DNA from 2 places in the Cellulomonas sp. KU4C genome. Region 1 is predicted to be linked to the other one. Evidence: predicted binding sites of a transcription regulator. Region 1 holds the regulator's gene; the other holds the start of a gene.
What was found. The regulator LexA, encoded in region 1, represses DNA repair genes until DNA is damaged. The targets are predictions, from matches to a motif close to TCGAACANNTGTTCGA.
Positions count from the first base shown of each region.

Region 2: the regulator LexA is predicted to act here: its motif matches at 7,488-7,503, upstream of AC1VL8_RS15050 (Rv2578c family radical SAM protein).

Region 1 is NZ_CP200322.1:2,525,962-2,537,654, reverse strand. Features, by position in the region: gene AC1VL8_RS12055 (S9 family peptidase) at 1-476, opposite strand, end outside; gene nrdR (transcriptional regulator NrdR) at 519-1,022, opposite strand; gene AC1VL8_RS12045 (LysM peptidoglycan-binding domain-containing protein) at 1,483-2,013, opposite strand; gene lexA (transcriptional repressor LexA) at 2,329-3,087, shown strand; gene AC1VL8_RS12035 (3-oxoacyl-ACP synthase III family protein) at 3,140-4,219, shown strand; gene AC1VL8_RS12030 (F390 synthetase-related protein) at 4,222-6,354, shown strand; gene AC1VL8_RS12025 (glycosyltransferase) at 6,278-7,582, opposite strand; gene AC1VL8_RS12020 (hypothetical protein) at 7,579-8,091, opposite strand; gene AC1VL8_RS12015 (glycosyltransferase family 2 protein) at 8,325-9,455, opposite strand; gene AC1VL8_RS12010 (NAD-dependent epimerase/dehydratase family protein) at 9,442-10,404, opposite strand; gene AC1VL8_RS12005 (aminotransferase class V-fold PLP-dependent enzyme) at 10,415-11,518, opposite strand; gene AC1VL8_RS12000 (LysR family transcriptional regulator) at 11,600-11,693, shown strand, end outside.
Region 2 is NZ_CP200322.1:3,159,864-3,171,556, reverse strand. Features, by position in the region: gene AC1VL8_RS15085 (RelA/SpoT family protein) at 1-1,241, shown strand, start outside; gene AC1VL8_RS15080 (hypothetical protein) at 1,308-1,967, opposite strand; gene AC1VL8_RS15075 (DUF349 domain-containing protein) at 2,040-3,767, opposite strand; gene AC1VL8_RS15070 (peptidylprolyl isomerase) at 3,764-4,546, opposite strand; gene AC1VL8_RS15065 (MBL fold metallo-hydrolase) at 4,723-5,445, shown strand; partial or broken gene hisS (histidine--tRNA ligase) at 5,451-6,811, shown strand; gene AC1VL8_RS15055 (TspO/MBR family protein) at 6,840-7,409, opposite strand; gene AC1VL8_RS15050 (Rv2578c family radical SAM protein) at 7,512-8,624, shown strand; gene aspS (aspartate--tRNA ligase) at 8,704-10,518, shown strand; gene AC1VL8_RS15040 (GNAT family N-acetyltransferase) at 10,515-11,360, shown strand; gene AC1VL8_RS15035 (MMPL family transporter) at 11,385-11,693, opposite strand, start outside.

The DNA.
Region 1 (11,693 bases):
TTGTCCCGCGTGAACCCGACGCCGTCGCCCCGATAGGGCAGCTCGGTGATGTGGCGGGGGCGCTCGGCGGACGCGTCCTCGCCGTACCGTCCCTCCTCCGGGACCCGGGCCAGGAACGCGAGCGCGGAGCCGTCGGGCGACCAGCGCGCCGGGCCGGCCCCGAGGGGGGCGTCGGTGAGCCGCACGGGCTCGCCGCCCGCGGACTCGACCAGGTGGAGCTGGGGCCGACCCTTCGGCTCGGCGCGCAGGAACGCGACCCACCGGCCGTCGGGCGACACCCGCGGGTCGGTGTCCCGGTGCCCGCGGGTCAGCCGGACCGGCGGCGCGGAGCCGTCGGTGGGCACCCGCCAGAGCTGGCCGGTGTACTCGTCGGACTCGAGGTCGGGCGCGGTGCGGGCCACGACGACGAACGAGCCGTCGGGCGCCAGCGCGGGGGTGCCGGGTGCGTGCAGGAGCGACAGGTCAGCGGGGATCACCCGTCGACCGTAGTACGACGCGCGCGCCCGCGGGGCGCGACCTCAGGCGCCCGGGACCGCCGGGGCCTCGGCGGCGGCCCGGCGCGCGGCGTCGGCCTCCTCGTTCTCGGCGCGCAGGACCGTGATGGCCGCCTCGAAGTCGTCGAGCGAGCTGAACGCCTGGTAGACGCTCGCGAACCGCAGGTACGCGACCTCGTCCAGGTCGCGCAGCGGCCCGAGGATGGCCAGCCCGATCTCCGAGCCGTCGAGCTCCGCGCTGCCGCTCGCGCGCAGCGTCTCCTCGACGCGCTGGGCGAGCAGCGCGAGGTCGTCCTCGCTGACCGGGCGACCCTGGCAGGCCTTGCGGACGCCGTTGACGATCTTCTCGCGGCTGAACGGCTCGGTGGCGCCGGAGCGCTTGACCACCGACAGGCTCGCGGTCTCGATCGTGGTGAACCGGCGGTTGCACTGGGGGCACTGCCGGCGTCGGCGGATCGAGAGCCCGTCGTCGGACGTGCGGGAGTCCACGACGCGGGAGTCGGCATGACGGCAGAACGGGCAGTGCACGGGGTGCCTCCTGACGGTGCGTGGGCGGCGCGGTCGGCGGGTGGCGGCTGCGCCGCGCCGGTCCGGACGCCCGGGACACCGTAGGACCCGCGCGCCAGCCGGTGCAACACGGGTTCGGCCGGGCACGGAGGCGCTGGTCAGGAGCCCCGGACGCCTTGAGACGCGCCAGACACCCCGGGACGACGACGAGGGTGGCCGCGTGCGCGGCCACCCTCGTGGGGACGCCCCCGTCCCGTCTCGTCCGGACGACTCGCCTCGTCCGGACGGTTGCTGCACGCCTCTGCGCCGGACCCGAGGGCCACGACGACGACGCGTCCCTCGCGGCGAGCCCCCCAGCCAGCCGTTCGAGGTGGCACCACCCTAGGGGCGCCCGCGACAATTACGCAAGCACCTGCTCACGTAATCCACCCGCGGTGTTTCGGGTGGTGACCTGGGCGTCCAGGCCGAGCCCGATGCGCCGTCAGGACTCGGCCGGGAGCAGCAGCACCTGACCGGCGGTGAGCGAGCCGTCGGCGAGCCCGTTGAGCTCCTGCAGCTCCGCGACGACGTCGCGGACGTCCTCGCCCGGCGCGGCCACGGCCGCGGCGATCTGCCACAGCGTCTCCCCCGACTGCACCGCGTGCGTGACGACCTCGACCGCGCGCTCCGGACCGTCGGCGACCGCCTGGCCGCCGAGCACGCCGCCCGCGACCACCAGCAGCCCGAGCACCACGAGCACCGCGCGCCCACGACGGGTCAGTCGCAGCGGTGCGGGCGCAGCCGGCGTCACCACGGGACGCACGGGCCGGGGCCGCGCGGACCGCGGGCGCTCCGGGAGCGAGGTCACGTCCGGGACGACCGCGAGGTGCCGCACCGGACGCGCGCCCGACCGACCCGAGGCGCCCGGCCGACCCGAGACCGCGGGCCTCGTGACGACCGCCCGCGCTCCCGTCGACGCGGTCCGCACGACGGGCTGCGCCGTGGTCCACGGCTGCGCTGCGATGGCGCTCATCCCCACCACTTCCCTCCTGGGCCGCGACGCGACCTCGATCTGCTGTGCTGCACCGCGCCCGACACCGGGTCGAACACCTGTTCGTTCGAACGTCTGTACGAAACTGAACCACACCCCGGGTGGGATGTCGAGACACGATCGAACAGGTGTTTGATCCACCCGCCCGGGCGCCCTACTCTCGTGACGTCGGGAGAAGCGCACCACGAGGCACTGACACGACCGCCCGGCAGCGTCGTGACCAGCACGGACCGCCTCGGGTGCGGAGCACGACGGACGGGTGCGGCGGGCACCGGCGTCGCGAGGACGGGAGCGGACATGACGAGCGAGGCAGCGGGCGCCACGGCGCCGGCCGAGGACGGCGGCGTCGCGGAGCTCGGCGGGGGCGACGGCCTCACGCCGCGCCAGCGGCTCGTGCTCGAGACCGTGCGCGCCTCCGTGGAGAGCCGCGGCTACCCGCCGAGCATGCGCGAGATCGGCGACGCGGTCGGGCTGACCAGCCCGTCGAGCGTCAAGCACCAGCTCACCGCGCTCGAGCGCAAGGGCTACCTGCGCCGCGACCCGAACCGGCCGCGCGCGATCGAGGTCGTGCAGCCCGACGACTCCCGGGGCGTCGCCGCCCTGCCCGGCGCGCCCGGTCTCCGGGCGACCGGCGCCGGCGGGCTCGGCGACGAGGACAGCGCGGCGCGCGACGGGGCGCCCGAGGCCGCGTACGTCCCGGTCGTCGGCCGGATCGCCGCCGGCGGGCCGATCCTCGCGGAGCAGCTCGTGGAGGACGTGTTCCCGCTGCCGCGGCAGCTCGTGGGATCCGGCGAGCTGTTCCTGCTCAAGGTCGTCGGCGACTCGATGGTCGACGCGGCCATCTGCGACGGGGACTGGGTGGTCGTCCGACGCCAGCCGGTCGCCGAGAACGGGGAGATCGTCGCCGCGATGCTCGACGGCGAGGCCACGGTCAAGACGCTCCGCCGCACGGACGGCCACGTCTGGCTCATGCCGCAGAACCCCGCGTACTCCCCCATCGACGGCGACCACGCGCAGGTGCTCGGCCGCGTCGTCTCGGTGCTGCGCAGCCTCTGACCGGCCACGGCGTGGTGCGGGGCGGCCCGTCGGTCGTGCCATCCTGGCGCGCATGACCCACCGGGCCGACGTGCCGACCCCCGCCGACCAGACCCCGCCCGCCGGCCACGCGTCCGACGCGTCGGGGCCCGTCGCCCCGCCGCAGCCGGTGCGCGTGCTGGGCACCGGCGTGCACGAGCCCGCGGTCGTGGTCACGTCCGCGGAGCTCGACGAGCGGTTCGGCCGCGCGCCCGGCACCTCCGCCGCCCGGTCCGGCGTGACGTCCCGCCGGTGGGCCGGCCCGGGCGAGACGTCCTCGCGGATGGCGGCGTCCGCGGTCGCCGCCGCACTGGCCGCCGCCGGGCTGGACGTCGCGGACCTGGACGCCCTGATCGTGTCCGCGGTCGCGCCCGAGCAGCCGATGCCGACCACCGCCGTGCTCACGCTCGCGGCCCTGGAGGCGCCCGGCGGCGCGTGCGAGGCGTTCGACGTGAACGCGTCCTGCGTGGGGTTCCTGACCGCGTTCGGCATCGCGGCGTCGGGCATCGCGACCGGCCGGTGGCGCCGGGTGGCCGTCGTGGCGACCGAGCTCGCGTCCCGCGGCCTGGACCACACCGAGCCGGAGAGCAGTGCCCTGTTCGGCGACGGGGCCGCGGCCGTCGTCCTGGGCCCCGCGGCGCCGGGCGAGTCCTCGGCGGTGCTCGCCGCGCGCTCGGCGACCTGGCCCGAGGCCTGGCGGGCGTGCCGGATCGAGGCGGGCGGCACCCGGTGGAACGCGATGGACCCGCCCCCGGACCCGTCGGCGTACCTGTTCCGGATGGACGGCGCCGTGCTGCTGCGGCACGTGGCCCGCACCGTGCCGGCGTTCCTGCGCGACGTCGAGCACCGGGCCGGCATCACGCCGCAGGACGTCGACGTCCTGGTCCCGCACCAGGCGAGCGGCGTCGGGCTGCGCTACCTGCGCGAGCGCACCGGGGTCCGCGCCGACGCCGTGGTCGACGTGCTGGCGGACCACGGCAACCAGGTGTCCGCGTCCGTGCCCACCGCGCTGCACCACGCCGTCGCCTCGGGCCGCCTGCGGCGCGGCGACACCGCGCTGCTGCTCGGCACCGGTGCCGGGCTCACCCTGTCCGCGATCGTCCTGAGGTACTGACCGTGCGCGTCTCGCTGCTCACCGCCGGGTGGACCACCCACCCCGCCGGCATCGCCCGTCGCGGCGCCGGCCGTGCGCCCGTCCGCTTCCCCGCCCTCGTGGTCGTCGTCGAGCACCCCGACGGGACCGTGCTGTTCGACACCGGGTACGCGCCGCGGGTCCGCGCGGCGATGGCCCACGGCCTCGACCGCGTCTACGGCGGCCTGCTGCCGGTGCACGTCGATCCCGACGCGTCCGCGGCCGCCCAGCTCGCGGCGCGGGGCGTCGACCCCGCTGCCGTCCGGTACGTCGTGCTGTCGCACCTGCACGCGGACCACGTCGGCGGGCTGCTGGACTTCCCGGCGGCGCGGGTGGTCGCCGACCCGGGCGCGGTCGCGCTCGCCCGCCGGGTGCGGGGGTTCGGCCGGCTGCGGCGCGGCCTCCTGCCGGCCCTGCTCCCCGACGACCTGCCGGACCGGCTGGTGGACCCGGTGTCGCTGCCGCCGGCCGCGGCGGCGGACCTCGACCCGCTGACCGGCGCGCGCGACCTGCTGGGCGACGGCCGGCTGCTCGTCGTGCCGCTGCCCGGGCACAGCGCGGGGCACCTCGGCCTGGTGGTCCGGACACCCGGCACCGACCTCGTCCTGGTCGGCGACGCCGCGTGGCACACCCGCGCCGTCACGCACGGCGAGCTTGCCGCACCCGGTGGCGCGCGCCGTCACCGCCGACTGGGCGGCCTACCGCGGGACGCTGGCCGCGCTCGACGACCTGGCCCGCCGGCGCACCGGAGTGCTGGTGCTGCCGTCCCACGACGAGGACGCGATCGCGGCGGCGCGCGCGGTGCTGGGCGGGTGAGCCGGGCCCGGGTGCTCTGGCACTACGCGCACGCCCGGCGACGCCGGTTCGCCGACCGTGCCGCCCTCGAGCGCTGGCAGGAGCGGCACCTGCGGGGCGTGCTGGCCCGGGCGCCGCACCGGTACGCCGCGTACGCGGGCACCACGCCCCGGACGCTGGCCGACCTGCCGGTGCTGGACAAGCCCGACGTGCTGGCGCGGTTCGCGGGGCTGAACACCCGGGGCGTCGGTCTCGAGGAGTGCGTCACGGCCGCGCGGGCCGCGGAGCGCGGTCGCGACTTCGGCACCACCCTGCGCGGTCTGTCCGTCGGGCTGTCGTCCGGCACCTCCGGGCAGCAGACCGCGTTCCTCACGTCCGCGGCCGAGCGGGACCGCTGGGCCGGCGAGGTGCTGGCCCGCGCGCTGCCGGACGGTCTGCTCGCGGGGGCCCGCGTGACCCTGGTGCTGCGGGCCGGCGGGCCGCTGTACGAGTCGGTGGACGGCGGCCGGGTGCAGTTCCGGTTCGTGGACCTGGCGCTGCCGGTGGACGCGCTGGTCGCCGAGGTGGTCGCCGCCGCGCCCACGGTGCTGGTCGCGCCGCCCTCGGTCCTGGTGCTGCTCGCCCGGGCGGGGTTGAGGCTGCCGCTGCGGCGCGTGCTGTCGGTCGCCGAGGTGCTCGACCCGCACGACCGCCGGACCGTCGAGGCGGCGTTCGGGCTGCGCGTCGACCAGGTCTACCAGGCGGCGGAGGGGTTCCTCGGGATCAGCTGCACCGACGGGCGGCTGCACCTGGCCGAGGACCTGGTCGTGGTCGAGCGGGAGCCCGTGGGCCCGCCCGCCGACCGCCGGTTCGTCCCCGTGGTGACCGACCTGTTCCGCACCAGCCAGGCGGTGCTCCGGCGCCGCCTCGGGGACGTGCTGGTCGCGGGCGACGCGTGCTCGTGCGGCGACCCGCGCCAGGTCGTCGACGAGGTGCTGGGCCGCGCCGACGACCTGCTGTGGCTCCCCGGCGGCGACGGCGTCCCGGCGCCGCTGTTCCCGGACTTCGTGCGGGCTGCGGTGCTGGCGGCACCCGGCGTGCGGGACTTCCGGGTGGTGCAGCACGCCGCCGCCGGCCTGACGCTCGCGGTCGAGCCCGCCGACGCGTTCCCCGGCGCACGGGACGGCCTGGTGGCCGCGGTCGCCCGCGCCGGGCTCGGGCCGGTGGCCATCACGCCCGGCGGCATCGAGCCGACCGGGCCGCTGGTCAAGCTCCGGCGGGTGCGTCGGGAGCCGCACGTCCCGGCGCCGGCGGCAGCGGCCGGCCCGCCAGCAGGGCGCTGACCGCCGCGTCCACCGCACCGACCGGGTCGTACGCGGCCGCCGCGGCCGCGAGCCGGACCAGCGGGGCGCGGTCGGCGGCGAGCACGGACCGCAGCGCGTCGGCCGCCGCGCGGCTGCCGAGGCGACGCACCCGGACCCCGGCACCCGCGGCGACCACCCGCGCGGCGAAGTCGAACTGGTCGTAGTCCTGGGGGCACACGACCGCGGGCACCCCGGCGCGGACGGCGCTGTACAGGATCCCTGCGCCGCCGTGGTGGACGACCGCGTCGCACCGCGGCAGCACGGCGTCGTAGGGCAGGTGGCCGAACACGTGCAGGCCCGGCTCGACGTGCACCGGGCGCGCCTGCCGCCGCGCGGCGTCCCCGAGGCTGACCACCACGGTCCGACCCCCGGCCGCGGCGACGAGGCCCCGGGCCTGCGCGACGAGGTCCCGCTTGGCCCAGTGCAGGTGCGTGCCGAGGGTCACCAGCACCAGCCGGCCGTCGGGCAGCACCGGCGGCTGCGGCCACGGCTCGGGCGTCGCAGTGACCGGGCCGATCATCCGGAACGCCGCGGGCCAGTCCCGCGGCAGCTCCAGCTCGGACATCCCCAGCCCGAGGACCGCCGTCGGCGAGTACGCCGCCTCCGAGCCGTCCGGGCGGTACACCCCCACCCCCGCCGCGCGGAACTGCCGGGCGAGCGCGACCTGCATCCCGCGCTTGGCGGCGCGGGTGGCGGTGCGCCCGACGGCGTCGCGGGCCCGGTGGCCGGCGTGCCGCGCCGGGCCCCAGCCACCGAGGTACGACGGCGTGCCGGTGCGGGTCTCCAGCGCCAGCGGCGTCGGCATGGTGGTCAGCCACGGCAGGCCGTGCCGCTCGGCGACCAGGCCCGCGACCGGCGCGGTGAAGTCCGCGAGCACGGCGTCGTGGCCGTCCCGCCGGACCAGGGCGTCGAGCTCGGCGTCGGCGCGGGGCAGCAGCGCGAGGTTCGCCCGCAGCTGGCGGGTCAGCAGCAGCGGGTTCGACCGGACCGGGCCGGGGGTGTCGGAGATCCGGTCGAAGACGCCGGGGTCGTCGGCGAGCAGCGGGTGGACCTCGAAGCCGTGCGCGCGCACCGCGTCGGCCTTCGCGGCGCCGGTGGCGAACCGGATGTCGTAGCCCCGCGCGCGCAGACCGCGCCCGAGGGTCAGCAGCGGGTTGAGGTGCCCCGCGAACGGCGGGGCCGCGAGCAGCAGGCGCGGGCCGGTCACGGGACCTCCTCCGGGCGGGGTACCAGCGCCCGCACCGCTGCGACCGCAGCGGGGCCGGTCGCCGCGTCGAGGTGACCGCCGGGGACGACGACGTCGACCGGCCCCCGGTACCCGAGGCGGCTGATCCGGTCGCGCTCGCCGCGCACGACGCTCACGTGCCACCGGGCCCCGGGCCGCAGCGCCGCGCCCACGGGGCCCAGCGCCACCACGTGCACGGTGAGCCCCGCCGGGACCCGCACCAGCGGCGCCGCGACGCCGAGCAGCTGCGCCCCGGTGCTGCCGCACAGCAGCAGCAGCCGGTCGGCGGTGCCGTCGAGGACGGGCTGCAGGTGCCGCGCGACCTGGTGGGCGAACCGGCCGCCGGGCCGGGCGGCGACGTGCTGCGCGGCGTTCCGGGCAGACGCCAGCGGGAGCGCGACCCGGCGGTACTCCCCGGTCGTGGCCGCCTCGGTCCAGGGCAGACCGAGCCGCAGCGGCTCCCACCCGTCGACGGCCAGCGCGTCGAGCACCGCGTCCTGGGCCGGCGACAGGCGGGAGTGCGTCCAGGAGGCTCTGCCCGGTGAGCCAGGCCGCGCGGGCCGGCAGCGGGGTGGCCGGGTCGACGACGCTCGGCGACGCCGCGTGCCGGTCGAGCCACCTCACGCGTGCCCCGTCGTCCGGGCGGCGCTCGTCGCGGCCGCTCTCGTGCGCGCCGATCTCGTGCGCGCCGATCTCGTTCGCGCCGGCCCCACGCGCCCCCGCGTCACGCCGTCGACCCGACGCCCACGCGCACCCGCCGCCCGCGCCACACCACGCTGCGCGGGCCGAGGGCCGCCGTGACCGCGTGCAGCGGCGTCAGCAGGGCCGCCACGGGCTCCAGCAGCACGCCCAGGGTCCCCTGCGCTCCGGCGCCGAGCCGGCCCCGCAGCTCCCGGGTCGCGACCGCGGTGCCCAGCAGCACGACCGCGGTGGCGGCCCCCGCGCGCGGCGACCGTGCGGCGCACGCCAGCGCCACCGTCGCGGCGGGCAGGACGCTCGGCAGGCCCGCGAGCACCGCCAGCCGCGGGCTCGGGTCGCGCCGCACCACCTCGCCGGCGAACAGCAGCCAGCGGCGCATCAGCCGGGCGTACGCGAGCGGGCCGGGGACGGTGGTCGCGAGCTCGGCCGGCTGGGCGGTCTGCACGATCCGCAGCCCGCACGCGCGGTACGCCCGGGCCAGGGCGTAGTCGTCGCAGGTCGCGTCGACCACCGCGGCGAGGCCGCCGACCGCGCGCAGCGCGTCCTGCCGGGTCAGCAGCACCATGCCGTTGACCGTCACGGGCGGTCCGGTGCGGGCCATCGGCAGGTAGGTCACCAGCGCGGACCCGTTGACGAACGCCGCGACCAGCCGGGACCACAGCCCGCCCTGCTCGCGGTACACCGGGATGCCGGTGACCAGGTCCGCGCCCGCGGCGAGCGCGCCGGCCAGCCGCTCGAGCCCGCCCGGCGGGAGCACCGTGTCGTCGTCGAGCAGCCCGACCACCGGGCCCGCGTCCGGGGCGACGACCGCGAGCTTGTGCACCTTGGGGTTCACGCCGGGCGGGGGCGCCGCGCAGGTCAGGACCTCGACGTGCGGCCCCGCGGCGGTGGCGCGCGTCGCCGCGTCGAGGCCCGCGGGGTCGTCGTCGTCGACCAGCAGCAGCACCCGCGCCGGCGCCAGGTTGGCCGCCGACCGCGCCAGCGTGGCGGGCAGCAGGGGGTCCCCGGACCGGACCGGGACCAGGACGGTGACGTCGTCGACGGGCGCCTCGGTCGGGGGCTCCGCGACGGTGCGGGCGGCGGAGACCAGCCGGGCGGCGGCCAGGCCCGCCAGCACCCCGGTGACCGCGAGCGCCGCGACCTCAGCCGTGCGCACGCGCGATCCGGTCCACGCTCTCGTCCAGCGACACCGCGGGCGCGCCGAGGTCGCGCAGCGTGCGGGACACGTCGAAGGTCTTGGAGCGCGAGAGCACGGACACCCCGAACCGGGTGATCGGCGGCTCGCGCCAGCCCAGGAACGTCGCGGACACCTGCTCCCCCGCCCCGGCGAGGGCCCGGACCAGCGCGGGCGGGACCCGCACCGTGCGCGGCTCGGCACCGAGCCGCCTCAGCACGCCGAGCAGGAACGGGTACAGGTCGACCGGCTCGGAGTTGGTCACGTGGTAGAGCCCCTCGACGCGACGCTCGACGGCCTCCGTGAGGTAGTGGGCGGCGGTGTGCACGTCCGTCAGGTCGATCCGCACCGGCGGTCGGCCCGGGCGCTCCAGCAGCGGGAGCACGCCGCCGCGGGCCAGGCGCAGGATCCGCGGCAGCAGCACGGTGTCCCCGACCCCGAACACGGCCCGCGGCCGCAGCACCGCGTGCGGGCCGTCGTACCGGGCGACGACCCGCTCGCTGATCCGCTTGGTGCGGGCGTACACGTTGATCTGCTCCGCGTCCGGCGGGACGGGGCTGTCCTCGGTGAGGTCGAGCTGGTCGGCGTCGCGGTAGAGCACCGAGGAGCTCGACACGTGCACCAGGTGCGGGTGCCCGTGCGCGGCGGCCCAGCGCACGACGTTGCGGGTGCCGTCGACGTTCGCGGCGACGAACGCGCGCGGGTGCGCCCACGGGGAGGCGAGCGCGGCGCAGTGGATCACCGCGTCGACGTCGCCCGGGACGACGCCGTCGAGCAGCGGCTCGGCGAGGTCGTGCCGCACGTACGCGTCGACGGGGGTGCTCGGGGACGCCGCGCGGCCGAGGCCGACGACCTCCCAGCCGCGCGCGTGGGCGTCGGCGACGACCCGCCCGCCGAGGAAGCCGTTGGACCCGGTGAGCAGCACGCGCATGGGCCCGACCCTAACGGGCGCCGGGGGTGTCGCCGGGCACGCTGCCGGGCACGTCGCCCGGTCCGGCGGCCAGCGCGCCCAGCGCCCGGGCCACGTCGTCGGCGTCGTCCCAGACGTGGAACGCGAGCCGCACCCGCCCTGCGCGGCCGGCGACGCGGCAGCCCGCGGCCTCGAGCGCGGCCCGGCGGGCGCCGTCGGGGTCGGGCAGGGTGACGATCGCGCTGCCGGTGGCCGCGAGGCCCAGCCCGGCGCGCAGGCCGTCGGCGAGCCCCGCCGCGTGCGCCTGCACCACCGCCGGGTCCACCTCGGCGAACGCCGTGACCGACTCCGCCGCACCCAGCCACGCCTGCCAGGCCGGCGAGACGTCGAACCGCCGGGCGTCGTCGGCGAGCGTCATCGCCGGGCCGTAGCAGGACGACCACGGGTCGGCGCCGGCGTACCAGCCCGCCTGCACGGGCCGCAGGGCGTCCTGCGCGTCGGCGCGCACCGTCATGAACGCGGTGCCGCGCGGCGCGCACAGCCACTTGTACGCGGCGGTGACGCTGACGTCGTACCGGTCGGCGTCGACCCGCAGCCACCCCGCGGCCTGGGTGAGGTCGCACAGGGTGCGCGCTCCGGCGGCCCGGGCGGCGGCGACCACGGCGTCGTCGTCCAGCACCGCACCCGTCGCGGACTGCACCAGCGAGTACGACACGAGCGCGGTGCCCGGCGTGATCGCCGCGGCGAGGCGGTCGGCGGCGACGTGCCGCACGCGCAGCCGGTCGCCCTGGGCGAGGAACGGGTACACGGTGGAGGAGAAGTCGCCGGTCACGCACAGCACCTCGGCGCCGTCCGGCAGCGACGCGGCGACCACGGCGGCCATGACGGACACCTGGGAGCCGATCGCGACCCGGTCCGCGGCGACCCCGACCAGCGACGCGAACGCGCCCCGGGCCCGGACCACCGCGTCCTCGTAGCGTCCGACGTCCATCCGGCCCGCGCCCCACCGGTCCAGGTCCTCCCGCAGCGCCCGCAGCATGCGCGCGGGCGCGACCCCGGCGGTCGCGGCGTCGAGGTGGCCGGGGGCGGGCGCGAACTCGCGGCGGAGGTCGGCCAGGACGGCGGTGGAGCGCATGCTCCAAGCCTTCCGCCCCCGTTCCATGCGTGCAACGGCCTGTTGTCGACGCACTCATGCACACGGCTTATCGTTCGGGTCATGACCGCCCGACCGCTCGACGCCGCCGCGCTCCGCCTCGTCCGCACCGTGCACGAGACCGGCAGCGTCACCGCCGCCGCCCGCGCGCTGGGCC
Region 2 (11,693 bases), 630 kb from region 1:
ACGACATGCACCGGCGTGCGGAGTACGGCGTCGCGGCGCACTGGAAGTACAAGGAGAACGCCAAGGGCGCGGGGACCGGCACCGACGTCGACGGCAACGACATGGCGTGGCTGCGCCAGCTCGTCGACTGGCAGAAGGAGACCGCCGACCCCTCGGAGTTCCTCGACTCCCTGCGGTTCGAGATCGCCGACGGCGAGGTGTTCGTCTTCACGCCCAAGGGCGACGTCATGGCGCTGCCCGCCGGCGCGACCCCGGTCGACTTCGCCTACGCGGTGCACACCGAGGTCGGCCACCGGACGATGGGCGCGCGCGTCAACGGCCGCCTGGTCCCGCTGGACTCGACGCTGGAGAACGGCGACGTCATCGAGGTGTTCACCTCGAAGTCCGAGACCGCCGGCCCGTCGCGCGACTGGCTCGGGTTCGTCACCAGCCCCCGCGCGCGGAACAAGATCCGGCAGTGGTTCACCAAGGAGCGCCGCGAGGAGGCGATCGAGCACGGCAAGGACGCCATCGCCAAGGCGATGCGCAAGCAGAACCTGCCGATCCAGCGCCTGCTGTCCCACGAGTCGCTGATCGGGCTCGCGAACGAGATGCGCTACGCCGACGTCTCCGCGCTGTACGCGGCGATCGGCGAGGGCCAGGTGTCCGCCGCGACCGTCGTCCAGCGCCTCGTGCACGCGATGGGCGGCGAGCCCGGTGCCGAGGAGGACATCGCCGAGACCGCGCGTCCCGGGCAGACGACGCGGCGCGTCCGGACCGGCGACCCCGGTGTGGTCGTCAAGGGCGTCGACGACATCTGGGTCAAGCTCGCCAAGTGCTGCACCCCGGTGCCCGGCGACGACATCGTCGGGTTCGTGACCCGCGGCCAGGGCGTCAGCGTGCACCGGTCGGACTGCATCAACGTCGGCTCGCTCGAGGCCCAGCCGGAGCGGATGGTCGAGGTCGAGTGGAGCCAGGGGAGCACGGCCCTGTTCCTCGTGCAGATCCAGGTCGAGGCCCTCGACCGCAGCCGGCTGCTGTCGGACGTCACGCGGGTGCTGTCCGACCACCACGTGAACATCCTGTCCGCGTCGGTGTCGACGTCCCGCGACCGGGTCGCGATCTCACGGTTCGTGTTCGAGATGGCCGAGCCGTCGCACCTCGCGTCCGTGCTGTCGGCGGTGCGCAAGGTCGAGGGCGTGTTCGACGTCTACCGGATCACCGGGGCCAAGGCCGCCGAGCAGCCCGTCGTCGACGCCTGACCGGCCCGCAGCGCCACCCGCTCCGCGCTCCTCGCCGAGATCGCACCTCCTGACCGAGGTAGCCCCTCAGACGGACCGATCTCGGCCCGACGGACCGACCTCGAGTGACGAGGGCGGGGCGGTCGGCGTGGGCGCTTGGCGACGGGCGAGCACGTCGAGGAGGCGGCTCGCCGCGACCACCCCGCGGCGGCCGCTCGCGGCGGCCACGTCGGCACGGACCTCCGCCAGGTCCACCAGCCCGGCGTCGAGCAGCGCGCGCACCAGGCGGAGCGCGGCGTCCGCGGGCGCGCGCAGCAGGAGGTCGGACGCGGTCCTGCGGGCCGTGGTAACGGCGACGCCGCCGAGCAGCACGACGTCCCGGTCGCGCACGCCGGACCCGGCGCCCGTCGTGCCCGGCACCGTCTCGCCGCCGGGGTCGCCGCGACTCGCCGCGCTGCGTCCGACCACGCGCTCGGCGTGCACGTCCCGGGGCGCGCGTCCGCCGAGGTGCACCCATGCGGCGGACGCCAGGGCGACGACGGAGCGCGGCGGCAGCGCCGGCCCGAGCGCCGCCGCGCGCAGCTCCGGGGTGGCCCGGACCCCGGCGGGCAGGCCGACGTCGTCGGTGAGCGGCACGAGGTGCCCGTCGTGCGCGAGGACCTGCCAGGCGATGTCACCGAGGTCGGCCCGGGCGACGAGCGGGGCGGCGAGGGGGGCTGGCGGTCGGGCCGTCGGGGCGGTGGTCACGGACGCAGGATGCCGGTCACCCCGCCCGTCGGGCGAGAGGTGACCGGCATCCTGTGGACGACGGGCGGCGTGTCAGCCGCGCGACTCCTGCGCGGCGCGCTCGATCTGCTCGAGCCACGCGCGCCGGGCGTCCAGCGCGGCCTGCGCGTCGGCGACCTTGCGGGCGTCACCGCCGGCCTTGGCCTTCTCGAGGTCGGCCTCGAGCTGGGCGATCGCGCTCTCCAGCTGCGCCAGGGCGCCCTCGGCGCGCGCCCGGGTCTCCGGGTTGGTCCGGCGCCACTCGTCCTGGTCGGCGTCGCGGATCTTGCCCTCGACGGCACGCAGGCGCGCCTCGACGCGCTGGATGTCGGCGCGCGGGACCTTGCCGGCGGCCTCCCAGCGGTCCTGGATCGAGCGCAGCGCGGCCTTCGCCTGGCCGAGCCCCTTCGACACGTCGATGGCCTCCGCCTCGACCAGCAGCGCCTCCTTGACCTCGAGGTTGCCCGCGTACTCCCGGTCCGTGGCGGCGTTCAGCTCGTCACGGGCGTGGAAGAACGTGTCCTGCGCGGCCCGGAACCGGGCCCACAGGGCGTCGTCGTCGTTGCGGCTCGCGCGGCCCGCGGCCTTCCACTGCGTCATCAGGTCGCGGTACGCGCCCGCGGTGGCGCCCCAGTCGGTGCTGGTCTGCAGGCGCTCGGCCTCGCGGACGATCGCCTCCTTGGCCTGCTTGGCGCCGGCGTTCCGGGACTCGAGCTCGGCGAAGTAGTGCCGCCGCTCCCGGTCGAACGTGGTCCGCGCGTGGCTGAACCGCTTCCACAGCGCCTCCTCCGAGGTGCGGTCGACGCGCGGTCCGGACCGCTGCGCCTCCTTCCACTCGTCGAGGAGGGTGCGCAGCTGCTCACCGGCGGGCCGCCACTGCATCCGGGCGGGGTCGGTCGCGGCGATCTTCTCGGCGCGCTCGACGATCTGCTCACGTGCGGCGAGCGCGACCTGCCGGGCCGCGGCTCGCTCGGCCTCGACCGCGGCGCGACGCTCGGCCGCGACCGGGCGCAGCGCCTCGACGCGGGCCCGCAGGGCGTCCAGGTCGCCGACGGCCGCGGGCTCCGCGGTCTCCTCGGTGAGCCGGTTGAGCGTCTGGTCGATCTCCTTGACGGCGAGGTCAGTCGCCTGGAGGCGCGCCTCGAACACGGAGACCTTGGCCTGCAGGTCGAGGAACCGGCGGACGTACAGCGCCAGGGCCTCCTCGGGCGTGGCGCCCGGGAACTGGCCCACGGCGCGCTCGCCGGCGGCCTCGCGGACGTAGACGGCGCCGTCCTCGTCCACCCGGCCGAACGCGGTCGCCGCAGCCGCCTCGGCGGAGTCGTCCGGGACCGGGACCGGCACCACGGGCGCGGACGCCGGGGCGGCGGCTCCCGGGGCGGCGGGGCGCGGCACCGGGCGGGGGCGCATGGCGCTGGGCAACGGGGGGCGCGGCGCGGGGGCGGGGGGCGCCGCGGGGGCGTCCTGCTCCGCGGGGCGCTCCCCTGCGGCCTCCGCCTCGGGCGTGGGCGCCTCGGCCTCGGCCTCGGGCGCCTCAGCCTCGGGTGCCGTGTCGGCCTCGGGTGCCGTGTCGGCCTCGGGTGCGGTGTCCGCCTCGGGTGCGGTCTCGCCCGTGGCCTCCTCGGCCGCGGGCTCCTCGGCCGGCGCGTCGACCGTCGCGGCCGCGTCGTCGGCGGCGGGCGCCTGCGCGTCCGTCCCGGTGACCGCCTCGGCGGCCGGCGCGGTGCCGGTGGCGTCGTCGCTGTCGTGCGAGCGCTGCTGCTCGTCGGGCGTCTCGGTCACTGGGTCTCCACTCCCTCGATGGTGACGGGGGTCGCCGGGGTGCCGTCGGAGGCACCACCGTCCACGCCCGCGTCAGCGACTGCCTGCACGACGTCGAGGCCCGACGTGATGCGGCCGAACACGGTGTATCCGCCTGCCTGGTCCGCGGGGATCGTCGAGTCCTCGTAGACCAGGAAGAACTGGCTGCCCATCGACGCGCCGTCGCCGCCCTGGCGGGCCATCGCGATGGTGCCGGCGGGGTAGACGTCGTCCGCCGGGGCGTTCTCGATCGGGCCGAATGCGTACCCGGGGCTCCCGGTGCCGGTGCCCGTCGGGTCGCCGCACTGGAGCACGTGGATGCCGCTGGTGACGAGCCGGTGGCAGTCGGTGCCGTCGAAGTACCCCTCCTGCGCGAGGGTCACGAAGCTGGCGACGGCCTGCGGGGCCGCGGCGCCGTCGAGCTCGATGCCGATGTCGCCCTGGCTGGTGGTCAGGGTGCCCGTCCAGGCGCGGCCCTCGGCGAGCGCGGCGTCGGGCAGCTGGCCGCCGTTGCCGGTGCGCGCCTCGCCGCCCGTCGCGGTGTCCGTCGGGGGTGCGGTGGTGGTGGTGTCGTCCGCGGGGGAGTCGCTGCCGCCGAGCAGGAGTGCGGACGTCACGGCGGTGCCGAGCACCAGCACGCCCACGACGCCGCCCGCGACGACCTGCATCCGGCGTCGCCGGGCCTGCTTCGCGCTGCGGCGCTCCTGCCACTTCTCGTACCGGCGGCGCTCGTACTCGCGCTCGCGCTTGCTGGACGGCACGCACACTCCTCGTCGTCTCGGTCGTCGGCGCCGGGCCGGGCCCCCGCGTCGGCGCACGGGAGCGCGTGGCTCCCGTGCCCGCGGGACAGTCTAGGCAACCGGGGGTGGACCTGAGTGCGTGCCGCGCGGTGCCGCTCACCCGAGAGGCGCGGCCCTCCGCCGCTAGCGTGGTCCGGGTGCGCATCCTCGCCCTGACCTCACCCGTGTTCGCGGCCACCTGCTACGTCGTCGCGGCCGACGACGGCACCTGCGTGGTGGTCGACCCGGGGGCGGGCGTGGCGGACGACGTCGCGCGGACCGTGACGGCGCACGGGCTGCGGGTCACGGGGGTGGTGGTGACCCACGGGCACGCCGACCACCTGTGGGACGCCGGTGCCGTCGCGGAGGCCGCGGGCGTCCCGGTGCGGCTGCACGCGCGCGACGCGTACCGGGTCGCCGACCCGCTGGGCAGCCTCGGGCTGGGCTCCGCGGACCCCACGGCCCGGGCGCTGGCCGACGGGCTGCTCGCCGCCGTCGTCGGTGCCGGCGTCGACCCGGCACCACCGGCGGTGCCGGAGGTGCTGGCCTTCGGGGCCGACGACGACGCGCCGCGCACCCGTGACGCGGAGCTCGTGCTCGGCGGGGTCCGCCTGGTCGCCCGGCACGCCCCGGGCCACACCGAGGGCTCGACGCTGTACCTGCTCGACGCCGGCGACGAGCAGGTGGCGTTCACCGGGGACGTCCTGTTCGCGGGCTCGGTCGGGCGCACCGACCTGCCGGGCGGGGACCCGGCCACGATGGCGACGACGCTGCGCGAGGTCGTCGCCGCCCTTCCGCCCGGCACCCACGTGCTGCCGGGCCACGGCCCCGCCACCCGGGTGGACGCGGAGCTGAGGACCAACCCGTACCTGGCAGGATGACGCGCATGGCACGTCCGACTCCTCTGTCCGGTTTCCCCGAGTGGCTCCCCGACGGCCGCGTGGTCGAGCAGCACGTCCTCGACACCCTGCGGCGCACCTTCGAGCTGCACGGGTTCGCGGGCATCGAGACCCGCGCGGTCGAGCCGCTCGACCAGCTCCTGCGCAAGGGCGAGACCTCCAAGGAGGTCTACGTGCTGCGCCGGCTCCAGGAGGAGGGCGACGGCGACCGCTCCGGCCAGCTCGGGCTGCACTTCGACCTCACCGTGCCGTTCGCGCGGTACGTGCTGGAGAACGCCGGCCACCTCGCGTTCCCGTTCCAGCGCTACCAGATCCAGAAGGTCTGGCGCGGCGAGCGGCCCCAGGACGGCCGGTTCCGCGAGTTCGTGCAGGCCGACATCGACGTGGTGGGCGCCGGCGACCTGCCCTACCACTACGAGGTCGACCTGCCGCTGGTGATGGCGGAGGCGCTCGGCGCCCTGCGGGACATCGGCGTGCCCCCCGTGCGGATCCTGGTGAACAACCGGCGCGTCGCCGAGGGGTTCTACCGCGGGCTGGGGCTCGAGGACGTCGACGCGGTGCTGCGCAGCATCGACAAGCTCGACAAGATCGGCGCCGAGAAGGTCGCCGGGCTGCTCGTCGCCGAGGCCGGCGCCACGTCCGAGCAGGCCCAGGCGTGCCTGGCGCTCGCGGCGATCCACGGCGGGGACACCGGCGTGGTCGACCGGGTGCGGGAGCTGGCGGCCGCCCACGGCGTCACCTCGGAGCTGATGGAGCAGGGTCTCGCGGAGCTGGGCAGCTCATCGAGGCGGCGGCGGTGCGCGCCCCGGGCGTCGTCGTGGCGGACCTCAAGATCGCCCGCGGCCTGGACTACTACACCGGGTCGGTCTACGAGACGGTGCTGGTCGGCCACGAGCAGCTCGGGTCGATCTGCTCGGGCGGGCGGTACGACACCCTCGCCTCGGACGGCAAGCAGACCTACCCCGGCGTCGGGCTCTCCATCGGCGTGTCCCGGCTGGTCTCGCGCCTGCTGACCGCGGGGCTCGTGCGGGCGACCCGCGGGGTGCCCGCGGCGGTCCTGGTCGCGGTGACCGACGAGGCGACCCGGCCGGCGTCCGACGCCGTGGCCGTCGCCCTGCGGGCGCGCGGGGTGCCGGTGGAGGTCGCCCCGACCGCCGCCAAGTTCGGCAAGCAGATCAAGCACGCCGACCGGCGGGGGATCCCGTTCGTCTGGTTCCCGGCCGCCGAGGACGGCGCCGCGGACCAGGTGAAGGACATCCGCTCCGGCGAGCAGGTCGACGCCGACGCCGCGACGTGGGCGCCGCCCGCCGAGGACCTGTGGCCCCGGGTCGTGCCGGCGGGGGAGTGACCCCCGCGCGTCCACCGGGTCGCCGCGCTCAGGCCAGCGCGGCGACCCCGGCGTTCAGCGTCGTGGCGAACAGCACCCAGGCCAGGTAGGGCCCGAGCAGCCAGGCGATCCACGGGGTCAGCCGGTGGAACGCGACGATCGTGGCGACCAGCGCCAGCTCGAGCGCGAGGATGATCGCCAGGCCCAGACCCAGCTGCTCCGCGCCGAAGAACACCGGGGTCCAGGCGGCGTTCAGCGCCAGCTGCACGCCGTAGAGCACCAGGGCCGTGCGTGCCACCCGTGCCCCGTGCCGCCGCCACAGCAGCCACGCCGCCACCGCCATCAGCGTGTACAGCACCGTCCACGCGGGCCCGAACACCCAGTTCGGCGGGGTCCACGCGGGCTTCGCGGCGTCCGCGTACCAGCCGTCGACCCCCGAGGTCGACGCGATCCCGCCGCCGGCGGCGACCAGGACGTTGAGCAGCAGCAGGCCCGCCAGCACGAGCCAGCCGCGCCGGCCGCGGCGCGCGCCCGCGTCCGGGTCGGTCGGCACGTCGCGGCGCGCGGCGGTCCGCGGGTCGGGGGAGCGGGTGGGCCGGGCCGGGTTCGCGGAGGTCATGGCTCCACGGTCGGCCCTCGTGCCGGACCCGGCAACCGGAAGCCCAGCATGCTGAGCACCGCGGTGCTTGCGCCGAGGTCGAACACGTGTTCGAATCGAGCCATGCGGTGGGACGGGCAGAAGACGACGGGGCAGCCCGACGGCGCGCTGCCCGGGCTGGCGCTCGCGGGCCTGCAGCGCTCGGTCCGGACGCCGGAGTTCGCGGGCGTGACGTTCCACGAGGTGCACGCGAAGTCGGCCCTGAACAAGGTGCCCGAGGCGTCCGCGATGCCGTTCCGGTGGACGGTCAACCCGATGCGCGGCTGCCTGCACGCCTGCACCTACTGCTTCGCCCGCCCGACGCACGAGTACCTCGGCCTGGGACCGGACGAGGACTTCCAGACGCAGATCGTCGTGAAGACCAACGTCGCCGAGGTGCTCGCCGCCGAGCTGCGGCGCCGGTCCTGGGCGCACGAGCACGTCGCGCTCGGCACCAACACCGACCCGTACCAGCGCGCGGAGGGCCGGTACGCCCTGATGCCCGGGATCATCGGCGCGCTGGCGCACTCCGGCACGCCGCTGTCCCTGCTGACGAAGGGCACGCTCCTGCGCCGCGACCTGCCGCTGCTGGTCGAGGCGGCCGGTGAGGTCGGGGTGAGCGTGGCCGTGTCGCTCGCGATCGGGGACGAGGAGCTGCAGCAGGCGATGGAGCCCGGCACGCCGACGCCGCGGGCCCGCCTCGCGCTGATCCGCGCGGTCCGGGACGCGGGGCTGCCCTGCACGGTGATGGTCGCGCCGGTGATGCCCTGGCTGACGGACTCGACCGACCACCTCGACGGGCTGTTCCGCGACCTCGCCGAGGCGGGCGCGTCGGGCGTCTCGGTGATCCCGCTGCACCTGCGCGGCCCGGTGCGCCCGCTCATGCTCCGGTGGCTGGCGGAGCACCGGCCGGCGCTCGTCGCGAAGTACCGGCGGTTGTACGGGGACGGCGCCTACGTCCCCGAGGAGTACCGCCGGTGGCTGTCCGACCGGGTGCGCCCGCTGCGCCGCCGGCACGGCCTCGACCTGCCCGAGGTCCCGACGACGGACCCGGCGGCCGGCGGCACCGCGGGGGTCGCCACGCCCGCGCCGTGGCGGTTCCGGCCCCGGCAGGCCGCGGAGGTGCCCGTGAGCCTGCTCCCCGGTGCGGTGACCGGTGCGATGCGGGCCGGTGTCGTGCAGCCGGCGCTGTTCTGACGGCGGCGGCGACGGCCGGGTCGGCAGTAGACTCGCCGGGCTGCTCCGAGCAGCGCCCCACCACCTGAGAGGACTTGTCGTGCTGCGCACCCACACCGCCGGCTCGCTGCGGGCCGAGCACATCGGCACCACCGTCACCCTGACCGGGTGGGTGGATCGCCGGCGCGATCACGGTGGGGTGGCCTTCGTCGACCTGCGCGACGCCTCGGGCATCGCCCAGGTCGTCATCCGCGACGAGGCCGTCGCCCACGGCCTGCGCGCCGAGTACGTCCTGCAGGTCACCGGCGAGGTCGGCCGCCGCCCGGACGGCAACGAGAACAGCCACCTCGCGACCGGCGAGGTCGAGGTCGTGGCGCAGCAGGTCGTCGTGCTCAACGAGTCCGCGCCGCTGCCGTTCCAGGTGTCGTCGTCGCTCGACGAGCCCGTGGGCGAGGAGGCGCGCCTGCGCCACCGGTACCTCGACCTGCGCCGGCCGGAGCCCGCGAAGGCGATGCGCCTGCGGTCCAAGGCCAACCAGGCCGCGCGCCGCGTGCTGGACGCGCAGGACTTCGTCGAGGTCGAGACCCCGACGCTGACCCGCTCCACCCCCGAGGGCGCCCGCGACTTCGTCGTCCCCGCGCGCCTGGCGCCGGGCTCCTGGTACGCGCTGCCGCAGTCCCCGCAGCTGTTCAAGCAGCTGCTCATGGTCGGCGGTATGGAGCGCTACTACCAGCTCGCCCGCTGCTACCGCGACGAGGACTTCCGGGCCGACCGGCAGCCGGAGTTCACGCAGCTGGACGTCGAGATGTCGTTCGTCGACCAGGACGACGTGATCGCGCTCGGCGAGCAGATCCTCGTGGCGCTGTGGGACCTGATCGGCTACACCGTGCCGACCCCGGTGCCGCGGATGACGTACGCCGACGCGATGGCGCGGTTCGGCTCCGACAAGCCCGACCTGCGGTTCGGCCTCGAGCTGGTCGAGCTGACCTCGTTCTTCGCGGACACCCCGTTCCGCGTCTTCCAGGCTCCGTACGTCGGTGCGGTCGTCCAGCCCGGCGGCGCCTCGACGCCGCGGCGCGGGTTCGACGCCTGGCAGGAGTGGGCCAAGCAGCGCGGCGCCAAGGGCCTCGCGTACGTCACGGTCGCCGAGGACGGCACGCTCGCCGGCCCGGTCGCGAAGAACATCTCCGAGGCCGAGCGCGAGGGCCTGGTCGCCGCCGTCGGCGCGCAGCCGGGCGACGCGGTGTTCTTCGCCGCCGGCAAGGCGTCCGAGGCCCGGGCGCTGCTCGGTGCCGCGCGCCTCGAGATCGGCCGCCGCGGCGGGCTGATCGACGAGTCGCAGTGGGCGTTCGTGTGGGTCGTCGACGCGCCGCTGTTCAAGCCCACGGGCGAGGACGACGACGTCGCCGTCGGCGAGGGCGCCTGGACCGCCGTGCACCACGCCTTCACGTCGCCGACGCCGGAGTGGATCGACCGGTTCGAGGAGAGCCCGGGCGAGGCGCTGGCCTACGCGTACGACATCGTCTGCAACGGCAACGAGATCGGCGGCGGCTCGATCCGTATCCACCGCCGCGACGTCCAGGAGCGCGTGTTCGCGATCATGGGCATCGGCGAGCAGGAGGCCCAGGAGAAGTTCGGCTGGCTGCTCGACGCGTTCCAGTTCGGCGCGCCGCCGCACGGCGGCATCGCGTTCGGCTGGGACCGCGTGGTCGCGCTGCTCACCGGCTCGGAGTCGATCCGCGACGTGATCGCGTTCCCGAAGTCCGGCGGCGGCTACGACCCGCTGACCGGTGCTCCGGCGCCGATCACCGCCCAGCAGCGCCGCGAGGCCGGCGTCGACGCCCAGGAGAAGGCCCCGGCCGCGCCGAAGGCCGAGACCCCCGTCGCGGACGCGGCGGCCCCCGCGCGGCAGTGACGCGGGTCGCCGACGCGGCGACCACCCCGGACGGGTCGTCCGACCCCGCGCTCCCCGCGCGGTGGGCGGACGACCCGTTCCTGCTGGACGAGCGCACCTGGTGGCGCCCGGCGGAGGTCCGGACCGCGGGGGACGCGATGCTGCTCGTGCAGCGGGCGGTGCAGCGCACGTCGACTCCGGGGCACCCCGACGACGGCGGGGCGCCGGCGACCATGCTGCTCGCGTCGGGCGAGCCCCGTGCGGCCGCCGTCCTGGTCGCCGAGCACGCCTGGCGCGCCTCCGCCGCCGGGTCGCCCGCGCACCGGTTCGCGTGGGTGGAGACCGCGGCGATGCCGCACCTGACGCCGGACGACCTCGGCCGGCTCGGGCTGCGGCCCGCGCGCACGGGCTGGGAGTGGATGGTCGCCGGCGCCGCGCCTGCGCCGGTCGACGGCGAGCGCGTGGTCCGCGAGCTCGACCCCGCGGCCGAGGGCGACGCGATCCGCGCGTGCCTCGCGGCGGCCAACCCGACGACCGACGCCGACCCCGCCGGTGCGGGCGAGCGCTGGTGGGGCGTCGAGGACGGCCGCGGCGGTCTCGGCGGCGTGATCGGCGCCGGCCCGCGGGTCGGCCGGCCGGGCGGTCGCGGCTCGGCGCACCTGCACGGGCTCGGCGTGCTGCCCGCCGCGCGCGGGCGCGGCCTCGGGGCGGGGCTCACCGCGGCGGCCACCCGCGGCCTGCTCGGCGACGGGTTGGACTGGGTGTCGCTGGGGATGTGGGACGACAACGACGGCGCGCGGCGGATCTACCACCGGCTCGGCTTCGCGACGGTGCACCGCCTGACGACCTTGCGCCGTCCCTGACGCCGTGCGGGCGGCGTCCGTGCGTCAGTGCGTGATCGCGAGACGCGCGTGCAGGCGCTTCAGCGGGCCGGGCGCCCACCAGTTCGCCTCCTGCAGCACCGTCATCGTGGCGGGCACGAGCAGGAGCCGGACCAGCGTCGCGTCGACCAGCACGGCGACCGCGAGCGAGAACCCGACCTCCTTGATCACCAGCAGCTCGCCGGCGACGAAGCCCGCGAACACCGCGACGATGATCGCCGCGGCCGACGTGATGACCCGGCCCGACCGCTGCAGCCCGAGCCGGACCGCCTCGTCGTTCGGGACGCCCGCGTCGTGCAGCTCCTTGATCCGGGA